Regions from separate parts of the Nonomuraea sp. NPDC052634 genome, predicted to be linked through region 1. Evidence: riboswitches for the same ligand, from Rfam matches in the RefSeq annotation. Region 1 holds a riboswitch; the other holds the start of a gene.
What was found. A riboswitch is a leader RNA that binds a small molecule or an ion and turns the genes downstream of it on or off. The one in region 1 is predicted to bind S-adenosylmethionine.

Region 1 (7,000 bases):
CCGTGCCCGCGGCCGGCGATCAGCCCGGCCATCGCTGTGCCGTGCGGCCCCCAGCGCCGCCCGTTCCCCGATCCGCCGGGTGCGGTCAGGTCGGGGCCCTGGACGACGGCGCCTTTCAGGTCGGGGTGGTCGGCGTTGACACCGGTGTCGAGCACCGCCACCGTGACGCCCTCGCCCTTGGTGGTCCGCCACGCCTCGGACAGGCGCAGCGCGCCGAGCTGCCACTGCCCGGCCCTCGCGGCCGCGGCCACCTCGTCAGCGCCGTCTCCCGCGCCGTCTCCCATGCCGCCGGCGAACGCCGCGGGAGCGCTCCCGGCGAGGAGCGCGGCCGACACCAGGCATGCGACGATCGGTTTCATCGCGTCAGCGCCTGGTGCAGTGCGGTCGCGACCTGGCGGGCGGCGCCGCGCAGGCGGGAGGGGACGGGCGCGCCCGGCCGGTACGCCCGCCCGTCGGCGTACCCGGCCGCCGTCGCCACCACGTAACGCTCGCCCGAGCCGAGCACCACGCCGGTGACGTACTGCCGGTCGCCGAAGCGCGCGGCGGGACCGCCGGAGAACGCCGCCGGCCGCACGGTCGCGGGCCGCCCCGAGCGGTGGACGGGCGTCCCGGGGCCGTCGAGCACGCCGATGCCGGCGGTGACGACGAAGGTCTGCGTGCTGTCGGCGTACGTGGCGCGCAGGGCGACGCGGCAGCCCGGCCGCACGGCGCCGGGCTGGAAGGCGGACGCGCAGGCGGTCTCGGGCGCGACCCCGGCCAGCACGTACGTGACCCGCGCCCCCGACGGGCTGTGCCCAGGCACCAGCGGCGGGAAGATGCGGGCCACCGGCCAGGAGCGCCAGCGTTCGGAGACGGGGGTGACGGGAGCGGGCCAGGCCGCGGACAGCAGCAAGATCAGTACAACGGACAACTGGAACACGTCGACCTCGGCAGGAGGGGAGGGACCTCCGGTCAGCTCGCATTCTGACACGCGTGTGCGCCGACGTAAGGACGCTTCCGTAAACAGTCCGATACGTGGAGTAGTTCCGAACTGTCTTCTATTTCCTATAAGTAGGTGAAAGTCGGACGTGCGCGCCGGGCGGGAGTCCCAGCCGCTGGGCCGCGTCGCCGCAGTTGACCGCGATCGCGATCAGCCCCGCCGAGTCCGTGAAGGCCACCAGCTCGCCCGGCGGCACCGCCGCGTACGTCTCCCGATACGGCAGCGAGAACCGCCGCCGCCCCAGCCAGACCCCCAGCGTGTCGCCCACCCGCACGCCCAGCGCCTGCAGATCGCCCGCGCCGATGGACAACTGCGTGTTGCCGAAGCGGTCCACCGAGACCACCTCGCCCTCCACCGAGCCGTCGCGCAGCACCGTGGTCGGCTCGGGCAGCGTGACCAGCCCGGACACCGGTACCTGCGGCCCTACCTCGGCTAGGGCCAGCCCGCCGTACAGGTGCGCGGCCACCGGCGCGAACACGTCGCGTCCAGGGAACGTCGGGGATGCGGGGCGCAGGAAGCAGTCGTCGTTGCTGATCTCGTACGCCGCCCGCGCGCCGCCGCCGGCGTGCACCGCCCACGACAGCAGCCCGTTGTCGGGCCCGATGAACACCCGGCCGCCCGCCTCGATGGCCACCGCGCGCCGGGAGCCACCCGCTCCGGGATCGACCGCGCCGATGTGGATACCCTCGGGAAGGTACGGAATCGTCTGCGCCAGGACCGCCGCGCCGCGCCGCACGTCGCCCGCGGGGATCAGGTGGCAGACGTCGATCACCCTGGCCTCCGGGGCCAGCCGGGCGATCACTCCATGACAGGCCGCCACATACCCATCCTCTAACCCGTAGTCGGTGAGGAGCGTGATGACAGAGGTCACATTTCGTGACTGTACGTCTCCCAATCCATCGTGAACAGCCGCACTTCGCACATTACGATGGCGAACGGGCCGCGTGCGGGCGGCGAGATCGTCACCCGCCCCTTTCGAGGAGGACACCATGGGAGCACCGCTCAGCGGTGACAATGCTGCCCAGGAACCGTCCCGACGACCACTTACCCAACGCGATCTCGATCTCCTCGCCTTCGAGCGCCAGTGGTGGCGCTACGCGGGCGCTAAGGAGCAGGCCATCAAGGAGACGTTCGGCTTCTCCGCCACGCGCTACTACCAGCTTCTCGGCGAGTTGATCGACCGGCCTGAGGCGCTCGAACAGGACCCCATGCTGGTCAAGCGGTTGCGCAGATTACGCTCTGCGCGCAGGCGTGATCGTGCGGCCAGGAGGCTCGGCATGCGTCCCTGACCCTCTGGGTACGGCAGCCGCGTGAAGAACATCCCTGCAATGGAAGCGATCGTGAACGATCCGGCGGGCGCCGTGATCGGGCTCGACTTCGACGGCACCCTGTCGCCGATCGTGCCCGACCCGGCCCAGGCCGTGATCCATCCGAAGGCGCCCGGCGTGCTCGCCGAGCTGGGCGCCCGCGTCCGTGCGGTGGCCATCGTGACCGGCAGGCCCGCGGCCACCGCACTGGAGCTCGGTCCCGGCCTGGCCGACGTGCCCGGCCTGGTGGTGCTCGGCCACTACGGCTTCGAGCGCTGGGAGGACGGCCGCATCTCCGCGCCACCGCCGCCGCCCGGCGTGCCGCGCGCGAAGGCCGAGCTGCCGCTGCTGCTGGAGTCGCTCGGCGTGCGCGGCGTCAGCATCGAGGACAAAAGGCGCGCCGTGGCCGTGCACACCCGGCGCAGCCCCGACCCCGAGGGCACGCTGGAGGCGCTGCGCGAGCCGCTGGCCAAGCTGGCCGGCGAGCACGGCCTGGTGGTCGAGCCCGGCCGCATGGTGCTGGAGCTGCGGCCGCCCGGCATGGACAAGGGGCAGGCGCTCAGTCTGTTCCTGGCCGAGCGTTCGGCGAGGTCGGTCATGTTCGTGGGCGACGACCTCGGCGATCTCGCGGCGTTCGAGGCCGTGCGCGCGTCCGGGCTGCCCGGCGTGACCGTGTGCAGCGGCTCGGCCGAGGTGACCGCGCTCGCCGAGCGTGCCGACATCGTGGTGGACGGTCCCGACGGCGTGGTGGCGCTGCTCGAAGAGCTGGTCTCGGCGATCGGCGGCACGTGAGCCGCGCTTGCGGGCCGTCCCGCGGTTTTCGCCCTCGGTCGGGACAGGCGGTTTTCAGCCGTCAGTAAGCGGGACTCCGTACAGTGCTCGCATGATCACGTCTCGTTTCGCCGCCGCGGGAGTGGCGGCGGCCGCTCTCGTCTCGCTGTCCCCGGTGGCGGCGCTGTTGACGGCGCTGCCCGCCGAAGCCGCGTCCACCCGCACGCTCGAGCTCAGAGGCGGGCTCACGCTCCGGCTTCCGGCCGAGTGGAGGGTGTACGAGGTCCGCTCCGACTGGACCCGCGTGGTCACCGGCAGGTGCGCCAAGCCGAAGGGGAGCTACTTCACTCCGGGATGCGACGGGTTCTGGATCCTCGGCCCCAAGGCGATCAAGGTGGGGCACGAGAGCTTCAACCCCTACACCGGCAAGACGCCCTTCTACCCCGCGACCGACGTGCAGCTCTGCCCGGCCGACCGCAAGTGGGGCCTGTCCTTCGCCTCGGCGAAGCCGAGGGTGCAGGGGCTGCGCCAGGTCGGCCCGGGGCACAAGGCGGCCTACCGCGAGTGGGCGGTCGTCTGCCGCTCCACCACGGGCAAGGTCAAATCCCGCCTCACCCAGCGCGAGTGGTACCTGCCCCAGACCCGGATCCTGGTCGTGGACCAGTGGAACACGCCGGGCCTTTCCGGCGTGCTGGCGCGCGCCCGGTGGCGCTGAGCACGGCGATGATCTCAGGCCAGGGCTTCGAGCTGGGCGGCGAGCCACTTCTGCGGCGGCAGCGCGGTCGCGGCCGCGCGCAGCCTGTCGCGGCGCATGCGCCGCTCGTCCTCCGGCATCATCAGCGCCTGGTGCAGGGCGGCGGCGGTCCCGCTGATGTCGTACGGGTTCACCATGAGCGCGTGCGGGCCCAGCTCGGCCGCCGCCCCCGCCTCCCGCGACAGCACGAGCGCGCAGCGCGGCGACAGCACGGGGCCCTCCTTGGCCACCAGGTTCATGCCGTCGCGGATGGGGTTGACCAGCAGCACGTCGGCCAGCCGGTAGGCCGCCAGCGAGCGCGGGTAGTCGTCGTCGACGTTGAGTATCAGCGGGTCCCAGTCCTCGGTGGCGTACTCGTCCTCGATCTCCTGGGCGCAGCGCTGCACCGAGGCGGTGTACTCGCGATATTCGGGCAGGTCGTGCCTGCTGGGGTAGGCGAAGGCGAGGTGCACCACGCGGCCGTGCCACTCGGGGTGTGCGGCGAGGAACTCGCGGTAGGCGATGAGCCCGCGCACGATGTTCTTCGACAGCTCGGTGCGGTCGATGCGGACGATCAGCTTGCGCTCGCCGACCTGCTCCCTGAGCGCGGCCATGTGCGACTCGACGTCGGGCTCGCTGGCCCGCTCCCACAGCGCCGCGCCGTCCACGCCCAGGCTGTGGACGCCGATGCGGGTGGTCCTGCCCGCGTGGGTGACGCTGCGGCCGACCCGGTCGGCCTCGGCGCCGAGCAGCCGCTCGCAGCAGTCCATGAACGCCTGCGCCCACCGGTCGGTGAGGAACCCGGCGTGGTCGGCGCCGAGGATGCCTTCGAGCACCTCTCTGGCGACGTCGTCGGGCAGCAGGGAGAAGTACTCGGGCGGTGCCCAGGGGGTGTGGCTGAAATGGGCGATGCGCAGGTCCGGCCGTTCGGCCCTGAGCATGGCCGGCGTCAGCGTAAGGTGGTAGTCCTGCACCATCACGCGCGCGCCGTGCCCGGCCTCTTCGGCGAGCGCCAGCGCGAAGGCGCCGTTGTAGTCGCGGTAGGACTCCCACTCGCGCTCGAAACGGGTGCCGAAATTGGGCGAGTTGGGGATGTCGTAGAGCAGATGGTTGACGAACCACAGGGTCGAGTTGGCCACCGCGTTGTAGGCGCGGTGGAAGGTGGCGGGCGCGATGTCCAGCATGCGCATCGGGCCCGTGTCGTAGCCGGCGTGGTCGATGCGGCCGCCGCCGGCCAGGCGTACGGCGCTGCGGTCGCCGTCGGACAGCGCGGCGCAGACCCACAGCACGCCGTCGCCCTTGGCCACGCCCGACAGCCCGGAGACGAGACCGCCTCCGCCGCGCTTCATGGTGAGTTCGCCGTCGTCGGAGACGGTGAAGGAGACCGGCCCCCTGTTGGAGGCCAACAGCACGCTGTTCATCCAGGCTCCTTTCGATCATAGGATCCCAGCTATGGCGCTTGATGAGCTAACCGAGGAACTCGCTCGCTCAGCCGCCGCCGGAGACCATCGCGCACTCGGTGAGCTCCTGGCGCGGATAGAGCCCGATGTGATGCGGCATTGCGCCCGAATCCTGCCTTATCACCAGGACGCGGAGGAGGCCTCGCAAGATACGTTGCTGGCCGTCGCGCGCAATATCAGCCGTTTCGAGGGGCGGGCCAGGTTCAGTACGTGGCTGCACATCGTGACGGCCAACTGCGCCCGCACGACGTACCGGTCGCTCAAGCGTCGGGCGGCCGAGCAGAGCTCGGACGAGCTGCCCGTGCAGAAGCCCGACGTGCGGCGGGTCAGCGTGATCGCGGGCTCGCGGCTCGACCTGCTCGACGCCATGGAGGCGCTGGAGGCCGACAAGCCCGATCTCGCGCAGGCGCTGGTGCTGCGCGACATCGTCCAGCTCGATTACAACGAGGTGGCCGAGCAGCTCGGCATCCCGCTGGGCACCGCGAAGTCCCGCATCCACCAGGCCCGCAAATACGTGCAGAGCGTGCTGGGAGAGGACTACCGATGAGACCACCCGTCTCACATCTTGAGACGGGTGGTAATTTCGTCCACTTCAGCGGGTAGAGTCCAATTCAACAACTTCATACAGCTCATCCAGAGGGGTGGAGGGACCGGCCCTGTGAAGCCCCGGCAACCCTCCCGGCTTTCGAGACTCGCGACCTGGCGAGGCCGACCGGGACAAGGTGCCAATTCCGGTTCGCGGTCAAGGTGGCCGCGGGCGAAGATGAGGGAAGGCCTCGCTTCATGTCGCTTGACTTTGGTCCTGCCGTCGGTCTGTCCTGCCGCGAGTGCGGCGCTCGTTACCCGCTGGGTCCCAGCTTCGCCTGTCTGGAGTGTTTCGGGCCGCTTGAGGCGGCCTACGACTTCGGCGAAGTGACCCGCGAACAGATCGAATCGGGTCCCGCCAACATCTGGCGTTACCGGGCGCTGCTTCCGGTGCCGGCCGACGTGACCGAAAAGCCGAATATGAACCCCGGCTGGACGAAATTGGTCAAGGCCGGAAACCTCGGTCGAACGCTCGGAATCAAGTCCCTTTACGTGAAGGACGACTCGGGCAACCCCACCCACTCGTTCAAAGACCGGGTCGTCGCCATGGCCGTGGAAGCGGCCAGGAACTTCGGATTCCACACCCTTTCCTGCTCCTCCACCGGCAACCTCGCGGGCGCGGTCACCGCCGCCGCGGCGCGCGCCGGGCTGGAGGCGTGCGTGTTCATCCCGGCCAACCTGGAGCAGGCGAAAATCGCCATGGCGCGGGTCTTCGGCGGCAAGCTCATCGGCATCGAGGGCACGTACGACGACGTCAACCGGTTCTGCTCGGAGCTCATCGGCGACCCGCTCGGCGACAAGTGGGGCTTCGTCAACGTCAACCTGCGGCCCTACTACGCGGAGGGCTCCAAGACGCTCGCGTACGAGATCGCCGAGCAGCTCGGCTGGCGGCTGCCCGAGCAGATCATCATCCCCATCGCCTCCGGCTCCCAGCTCACGAAGATCGACAAGGGCTTCCAGGAGCTCATCAAGCTGGGGCTCGTCGAGGACACGCCGTACAAGATCTTCGGCGCGCAGGCGGCCGGGTGCTCGCCGGTGTCCACCGCGTTCAAGGCGGGCCACGACGTCGTGCGGCCGGTCAAGCCCGACACCATCGCCAAGTCGCTGGCCATCGGCAACCCGGCCGACGGGCCGTACGTGCTGGACATCGCCCGGCGCACCGGCG
Region 2 (7,000 bases), on a different contig from region 1:
AGACGGACAGACGGGCGGGCGGAAGGCAGGCGCGGCGCTCCCCAGACGGGCAGGCGGGCGGCGCGGAAGGCGGGCGCGGCGCGCTCCGGTGGCGGGCTGCGTGGCCCTCGCGCCGCGCCCGTGTTCAGCGGCCGTCGTTCCGGTCAGGCGGGAGTGGTGGTTCGCGGGTTGAGGGTGAGCGTGACGTTGTCGATGAGCCGGGTGGTGCCGACCCTGGCGGCCACCGCGAGCACGGCCAGGCCCTCGTAGTCGTCGCCGACCTCGACGAACGTGGCCGGATCGACCAGCGCGAGGTAATCGACGTCGAGCGCGGGCCCGGCCTCGTCGAGCACCTTGCGCGCCTCGGCGCGGATCTCGGCGGGGGTGAGCCGGGCGGCACCGGCCCGCAGCGCCCGCGACAGCGTCAGCGCCACCTGCCGGTCCTCGTCGGACAGGTAGCGGTTGCGGCTGGACATGGCCAGGCCGTCGGGCTCGCGTACGGTGGGGGCGCCGAGGATCTCGATCGGCAGGTCGAGGTCGGCGACCATGCGCCGGATGAGCGCGAGCTGCTGGGCGTCCTTCTGCCCGAAGACCGCGAGGTCGGGCTGCACGAGGTTGAACAGCTTGAGCACGACCGTGAGCACGCCGTCGAAGTGGCCGGGACGCGCGGCGCCCTCGACGATGCGGCCCATCTCGCCGGCGGAGACGCTGACCTGGCGGTCGGGGGCGTACATCTCCTCGGCGGAGGGGTGGAAGACGACGTCGACGCCCTCGGCCCGGCACACGTCCAGATCGGCATCAAATGTACGGGGATAACGCGAAAAATCCTCGTTAGGGCCGAACTGTAGAGGATTGACGAAAATGCTGACCACGACCTGATCGGCGCGCACCCGGGCCAGCCTGATCAGCGACCTGTGCCCCTCGTGGAGCGCGCCCATGGTGGGCACCAGCGCCACCGTGCCACTACGCCGTGCCTTGACCAGCTCTTCCCGGTTTCTGGCGACGATCAGCTCCATAAGTGCCCTCCGAACGCTACGGTCAGGTCCATATATTGCCCCCGAGCGCGTCGAGCAGCCGCTCCGCCTCCTCCGGCTTGAGCAGCCCCGCGGCCAGCGCCCTGTCCGCGGTGAGCCTGGCCAGCGCGATGTAGGCGTCCGCCGCCTCGGGCGCGGCCAGGATGAGCGCGTCGACATGTTTGCGTACGGTGCCGGCGTCGCCGCGGACGACCGGACCCGTCAGCCCCGCGATGCCGAGCCGCAGCACGTTGTCGAGCGCGGCACCGAGCAGCGGCCCCAGCATCCTGCCGGGGTGCTCGACCCCGATGCGGCGCAGCAGGTCGGACGACTCGGCGATGAGCGTGACCATGTGGTTGGCGGCCCCGGCCAGGGCCGCGTGGTAGAGCGGGCGGTCGCTGTCGGCGATCCAGACCGGCTCGCCGCCCATCTCGATCACCAGCGCCTCGGCGACGGGACGCAGTACGTCGGGCGCGGTGACACCGTAGGAGATGCCGGTGAGCTTGTTGAGGTCGTCGTCGCGGCCGGTGAACGTCATCACCGGGTGCAGCGCCAGCGGCAGCGCGCCCGCTTCGGCCGCCGGGTCGAGCACCGACAGCCCGTACGCGCCGCTGGTGTGGACGAGCATCTTGCCCCGCAGGTCGGCGCCCGTGCTGGCCAGCCCGCCGACCAGGTCGGGCAGCGCGTCGTCGGGCACCGTCAGCAGGACGAGCTGGGCGGCCGCCACCACCTCGTCGGGCCTGGACGGCGAGACGCCGAGCCGCTCGGCGGCCCACCGCTGGGAACGGTCGGAAACGCCGCTGGCGGCCACCACCCGATGGCCTGCCTGCGCGAGCGCCGCGCCGAGGGCGGAACCCACCTTGCCGGCGCCCAGCACGCCGACGGCCAGCCGTGCCGGGCGGTCCCCTGCGTCCATGACGTCTCACCCCTGACCAACGTGATGGCACTGCCGACCAGCGTAACCGTCTCGCGGAGCGGCGAGTGTGACCGGTGTTTTGCCGCGCGTTGAGTTAACGACAAAAGGGGCAAGGGCAGACAAAACGGTGCACCCCCTGTCGGAAGAGATGAGGAGAGGGGCCATCGCAATGGCAGCGGGCGCCGAGTCCTTCAGGACCCGACGCCCGCGACTGTGTATGACCCCTTGGGAGTGCGCCGGCGGGTCGACCGCCGACTGATCCGCCGGGATAAGGACCCGGGCCGGCCTACACCGGCCCGGGCTCATCCATGTCGCTCAGTGGTGGCTGGGCGCGTAGGCGTTGGCGCCGCCCTTGCAGCCCGCACTCGCGAAGCCGATGACGGCGATCGCGTTGCCGCAGACGTTGATGGGGGCGACGATCGGGACGTGGAGCTGGTTGCCGGAGATAACGCCGCCGGTGCCGTTGGTGATGTCGGCGTGCGCCGGGGCGGCCAGCGAGAGCATGGCGACGGCTCCGGTTGCGACCAAGATCTTCTTCAGCACGAGGGCTCCTCTCTTTCGCGGCGTCATACCGCGGGTGCTGGTTCGGCGAGTGAAAGGCCACACCACTTGGGGGTTGGCGCAGCGCAATCACTCAGTGACAACAGGTAAACGCTACCGCAACTTCGCAACGTCTCGTAGTCATTCGATGACAGTGCGTCTCCAATGTAAGTCATGAGATAGTCCAGACATGTGGCTCACCTGGCGCGCCGCGACCGAGCGCGCGCTGTACGGCGAGGAGGGCTTCTACCTCCGCGAACGCCCCTCAGGCCATTTCCGCACCTCGGTCAGCGCGTCCGCGGCCTTCGCCGAGGCGGTGCTCACGCTGCTCGCGGAAGTGGACGCCGAGCTGGGCAAGCCCGACGTGCTCGACCTGGTCGACATCGGGGCGGGTGAGGGCGTGCTGGTGACCCGCGTGCTCGAACGCGCCGAGCCTGGGCTGCGCGACCGGCTGCGGGTCACGGCCGTGGACCTGTCGCCGCGGCCCGACGACCTGCCCGAGGAGATCGTCTGGTCCAGGAGCCTGCCGGACGCCGTCACCGGGCTGGCCATCGCCAACGAGTGGCTCGACAACGTACCGCTCGACGTGGTCGAGCAGACCTCGCGAGGGCCGCGGGTGGTGATGGTGAACGTCTCCACGGGCGAGGAGCGCCTGGGCGACCCGCCGCATCCCGCCGACCGCGAGTGGCTCGACCGGTGGTGGCCGCTGACCCGGGTGGGCACGCGGGCCGAGATCGGCAGGCCGCGCGACGAGGCGTGGGCCTCCGTCCTCGTACGCCTCACCAGGGGCAGGGCGATCGCCATCGATTATGCACATCCTGTGGATAACCGTCCACCTTGTGGAACGCTGACCGGATACCGGGACGGGTCGGTCGTGACCCCCGTACCCGACGGGAGCTGCGACATCACCGCACACGTAGCACTCGACGCGTGCGCCGAGGCCGGGCGGCGGGCCGGCGCGATATCCACAACCTTGTCCACACAGCGCGAGGCGCTGCGCGAGCTGGGGCTGACCGGCGCGCGCCCGCCCCTTGAGCTGGCCCGCACCGACCCGCGCGGCTACCTCCGCGCCCTGGCACGCGCCTCCGAAGAGGGCGAGCTGCTGGAGGCGACCGGCCTCGGCGGCTTCGGCTGGCTCAGCCAGACCAAGTGAACCCGCCCTTTTCGAGGCGCAAATGACCGCTTCGCCCGCCACGCGTCGCTCGCTCGCTGCCCGCTGCCCACCGGTGCCGCACGCGCCGCACGCCGCGCACGCCTGGCGAGGCGCCCCCGTGTGAGCCGCGCCTGAGCCCGGTGGCCATCCAGGCGACGGTCGGGTGACCGACCGACACTGGGGTGGCCGACGGCTGGGCCGGCAGGCGCACGGGACAGGAGGCGGCCCGGCCGGCAGGCGCATGGGCCGGCAGAGGTGCGGGCCGGCAGGGGTGCGGGCCGGAAGTGGTGCGGGGTGGCGGAGGGGCGGGCGGCTGAAGCGGGGTGCTCAGGCGGGGGTGGCGGTGAGTTGGAGTGCGCGCAGGCCGCGGATGACGTACCCGGGCTTCCACTCGGGCTCTTCGCGCAGCTCCAGCTCGGCCGTGCGGTCGAGCAGCGCGCCGAACGACTCGGCCAGCTCGATCCTGGCCAGCGGCGCGCCCAGGCAGAAGTGGATGCCGGCCCCGAACGAGATGTGCGGGTTGTCGGCGCGCCCCACGTCGAGCCGGTCAGGGTCGTCGAACACCTCGGGGTCGCGGTTGGCCGAGCCGAACAGCAGGGCCACCTCGGAGCCGCGCGGGATGCGTACGCCGTGCACCTCGATGTCCTCGAGCACCCACCGCTCGAACATCTGCAACGGCGTGTCCCACCGCAGCAGCTCCTCGACGGCGGTGGGCAGCAGCGAGCGATCGGCCCGCAGCCTGGCCAGCTCGCCGGGGTTGCGGAACAGCGACCACCAGCCGTTGCCCGTGACGTTCACGGTGGCCTCGTGACCGGCGTTGAGCAGCAGCACGCAGGTGCCGACCAGCTCGTCCTCGGTCAGCTCGTCGATCTGGGTGAGCGCGCTGATGAGGTCGTCGCCGGGAGCGGCGCGGCGCTCGGCGGCCAGGGCCTTGAGGTAGTCGGCGAACTCCGACGCCGCGCGTACGGCGGTGTGCTGGGCCTCCAGGGTGGGGTTGAGCTCGTACATGCCGCAGATGTCGGCCGACCAGGGGCGCAGCAGGTGGCGGTCGCTCTCGGGGATGCCGAGCATCTCCGCGATGACGGTGACCGGCAGCGGCTCGGCGACCTCGGCGATGAGGTCGCCGCCGCCCTTCTCCACGTACGCGTCCACCAGCTCACGCGCGATGGATCTGACGCGGGGCCGCAGCGACTCGACCATGCGCGGCGTGAACGCCTTGGAGACCAACCGGCGCAGCCTCGTGTGCACCGGCGGTTCCACGTCGAGCATGCCCGCCCTGATCACGCGCCAGAACGGCTCCTGGAACTCCGGCTCCGGCGGCCTGCCGAACTCCTCGTGGGTCGCCACGTGCAGGTACGAGCGGCCCAGCCGGCGGTCTCTGAGCAGCGCGTTCACGTCGGCGTGCCGCGCGATGAGCCACTGATTGGTCGGCTCGAAGTACGTCACGGGCGACTCGCGCCGCAACTCGTCGTAGACCCCGTAGGGGTGCGCTACGAAATCCGGATTCCAAGGATCAAAGCCCACTATTTCATCTTAGGAGTGACCTGCTCCTTCTTCGCGTGCCTGCTCCGTACCCGGATGTTGAGCAGCTCCACCACGACAGAGAACGCCATCGCGAAGTAAATGTAACCCTTCGGGATGTGCTGGTCGAGACCCTCGGCGACGAGCATCACGCCGATGAGCACCAGGAACGCCAGCGCCAGCATCTTGATCGTGGGGTGGCTGTCGACGAACCGGCTGATCGGCCCGGACGCGAAGAGCATCACGGCCACCGCCACGATGACGGCCGCGATCATCACGCCCAGCTCGTCGACCATGCCGACCGCAGTGATCACCGAGTCGAGCGAGAAGACGATGTCCAGCACCATGATCTGCAGGATCACGGAGGCGAACGAGGTGGCCGCGACCTTCTTGCCGCCCTCCTCCTCGTGCGGTGCCTCCATGTTGTGGTGGATCTCGGTGACGCTCTTGCCGAGCAGGAACAGGCCACCGAGCAGCAGGATCAGGTCGCGTCCGGAGATCTCATGGCCGAAGACGGCGAACAGCGGATCGGTGAGCCGCACCACCCACGACAGGCCGAGCAGCAGGAGCAACCGGCTCACCAGGGCCGCGCCGAGGCCGAGCACCCGGGCGCGGTCGCGCCGCTCGGGCGGCAGCTTCCCGGCGAGGATGGAGATGAAGATGATGTTGTCGATCCCCAGCACGATCTCCAGGGCGACCAGGGTTAAGAAGCCGATCCAGATCTGCGGGTCGGCCACCCAGTCGAGCATCGGGTACCTCCATGACTCGGGTGCTGTCGGATATCCGGTAGCAACGAGTCGGAGGTCACATAAGTTCGCCCTTGCGATTTCTGCCGGGCCGTCGGTTATAGTTCAGCCCGTAGGTCATGAGCGCCAGCGTCAAGCCCCGGCTAGCTGGCCGGCAACCCTCGCGTCCGCGGCGGGGTGCCCCGGGTGAAGACCTGGTCCGTCACGAGGTGTGGCGGGCAAGCGCGGGCTCCGTGGCTGCTTCCAGGGGCCCGATGGTCCCGAAGGAGGTTTGCCGTGTCCACTCTGACGATCTTCAACTCCGGCCGCGCCGCCACCGCTGAGGAGAGCTCCGCCACCGCCACGCAGCAGCGCCGGCCGATCCCCGCCGTCCTGGGCGCCGACCTCGAGGTGCCGGTCAAGGGCGGCCGCCTGGTCGGATACGCCAACCTCGACTACGCCGCCAGCGCCCCCTGTCTCGAGCCGGTCAGCGCCGCCGTCACCGCCGCGCTTCCGGCTTACTCCAGCGTCCACCGCGGCGCGGGCTACGCATCGCAGCTCACCACCGCCCGCTACGAGCAGGCCCGCCACACCGTACGCGCCTTCGTCGGCGCCCGCCCCGACGACGCGGTGATCTTCACCCGCAACACCACCGACGCCACGAACCTGCTGGCCGGCTGCCTGCCCGAGGGCTGCACCACGGTCGTCTTCGACACCGAGCACCACGCCTCGCTCCTGCCCTGGCCGAACGCCGTCCGGCTGGCGCCGCCCGCCTTCCCCGGCGAGGCGGTCCGCGCCGCCGACGAGACGCTGGCCGCCATCGACGGGCCCAAGCTGCTCGTCGTCACCGCCGCATCCAACGTCACCGGCGAGCTGTGGCCCATCGCGGCCCTGGCCCACATCGCGCACCGGCACGGCGCGCGGATCTTCGTGGACGCGGCGCAGTACGTACCGCACAGGAAGCTCAACCTCACCGCGCTCGACCTCGACTACATCGCCTTCTCAGGCCACAAGCTGTACGCGCCGTTCGGCGCGGGCGCGCTGGTCGGGCGGCGGGACTGGCTGGCCGCTGGCGAGCCGTACCTGAAGGGCGGCGGCGCGGTGCGCTCGGTCGGCGAGAGCGTCGAGTGGCACGACGACCCCGAGCCGCGCC

Region 2: linked by a shared signal. The riboswitch ahead of AB0K67_RS23840 (aminotransferase class V-fold PLP-dependent enzyme) and the one ahead of thrC (threonine synthase) in region 1 are both predicted to bind S-adenosylmethionine.

What each region holds. Positions count from the first base shown of each region.
Region 1 covers NZ_JBFATY010000011.1:209,186-216,185, reverse strand. Annotated here, with positions in the region: gene AB0K67_RS34065 (S8 family serine peptidase) at 1-359, opposite strand, end outside; gene AB0K67_RS34060 (hypothetical protein) at 356-910, opposite strand; gene AB0K67_RS34055 (SAM-dependent chlorinase/fluorinase) at 1,038-1,850, opposite strand; gene AB0K67_RS34050 (DUF3263 domain-containing protein) at 1,969-2,268, shown strand; gene otsB (trehalose-phosphatase) at 2,308-3,078, shown strand; gene AB0K67_RS34040 (hypothetical protein) at 3,170-3,772, shown strand; gene AB0K67_RS34035 (trehalose-6-phosphate synthase) at 3,787-5,211, opposite strand; gene AB0K67_RS34030 (RNA polymerase sigma factor) at 5,243-5,797, shown strand; SAM riboswitch class I at 5,877-6,020, shown strand; gene thrC (threonine synthase) at 6,034-7,000, shown strand, end outside.
Region 2 covers NZ_JBFATY010000005.1:301,785-308,784, forward strand. Annotated here, with positions in the region: gene panC (pantoate--beta-alanine ligase) at 144-995, opposite strand; gene AB0K67_RS23815 (DUF2520 domain-containing protein) at 1,018-1,908, opposite strand; gene AB0K67_RS23820 (chaplin family protein) at 2,224-2,451, opposite strand; gene AB0K67_RS23825 (SAM-dependent methyltransferase) at 2,639-3,601, shown strand; gene AB0K67_RS23830 (cytochrome P450) at 3,929-5,125, opposite strand; gene AB0K67_RS23835 (TerC family protein) at 5,125-5,871, opposite strand; SAM riboswitch class IV at 5,984-6,099, shown strand; gene AB0K67_RS23840 (aminotransferase class V-fold PLP-dependent enzyme) at 6,229-7,000, shown strand, end outside.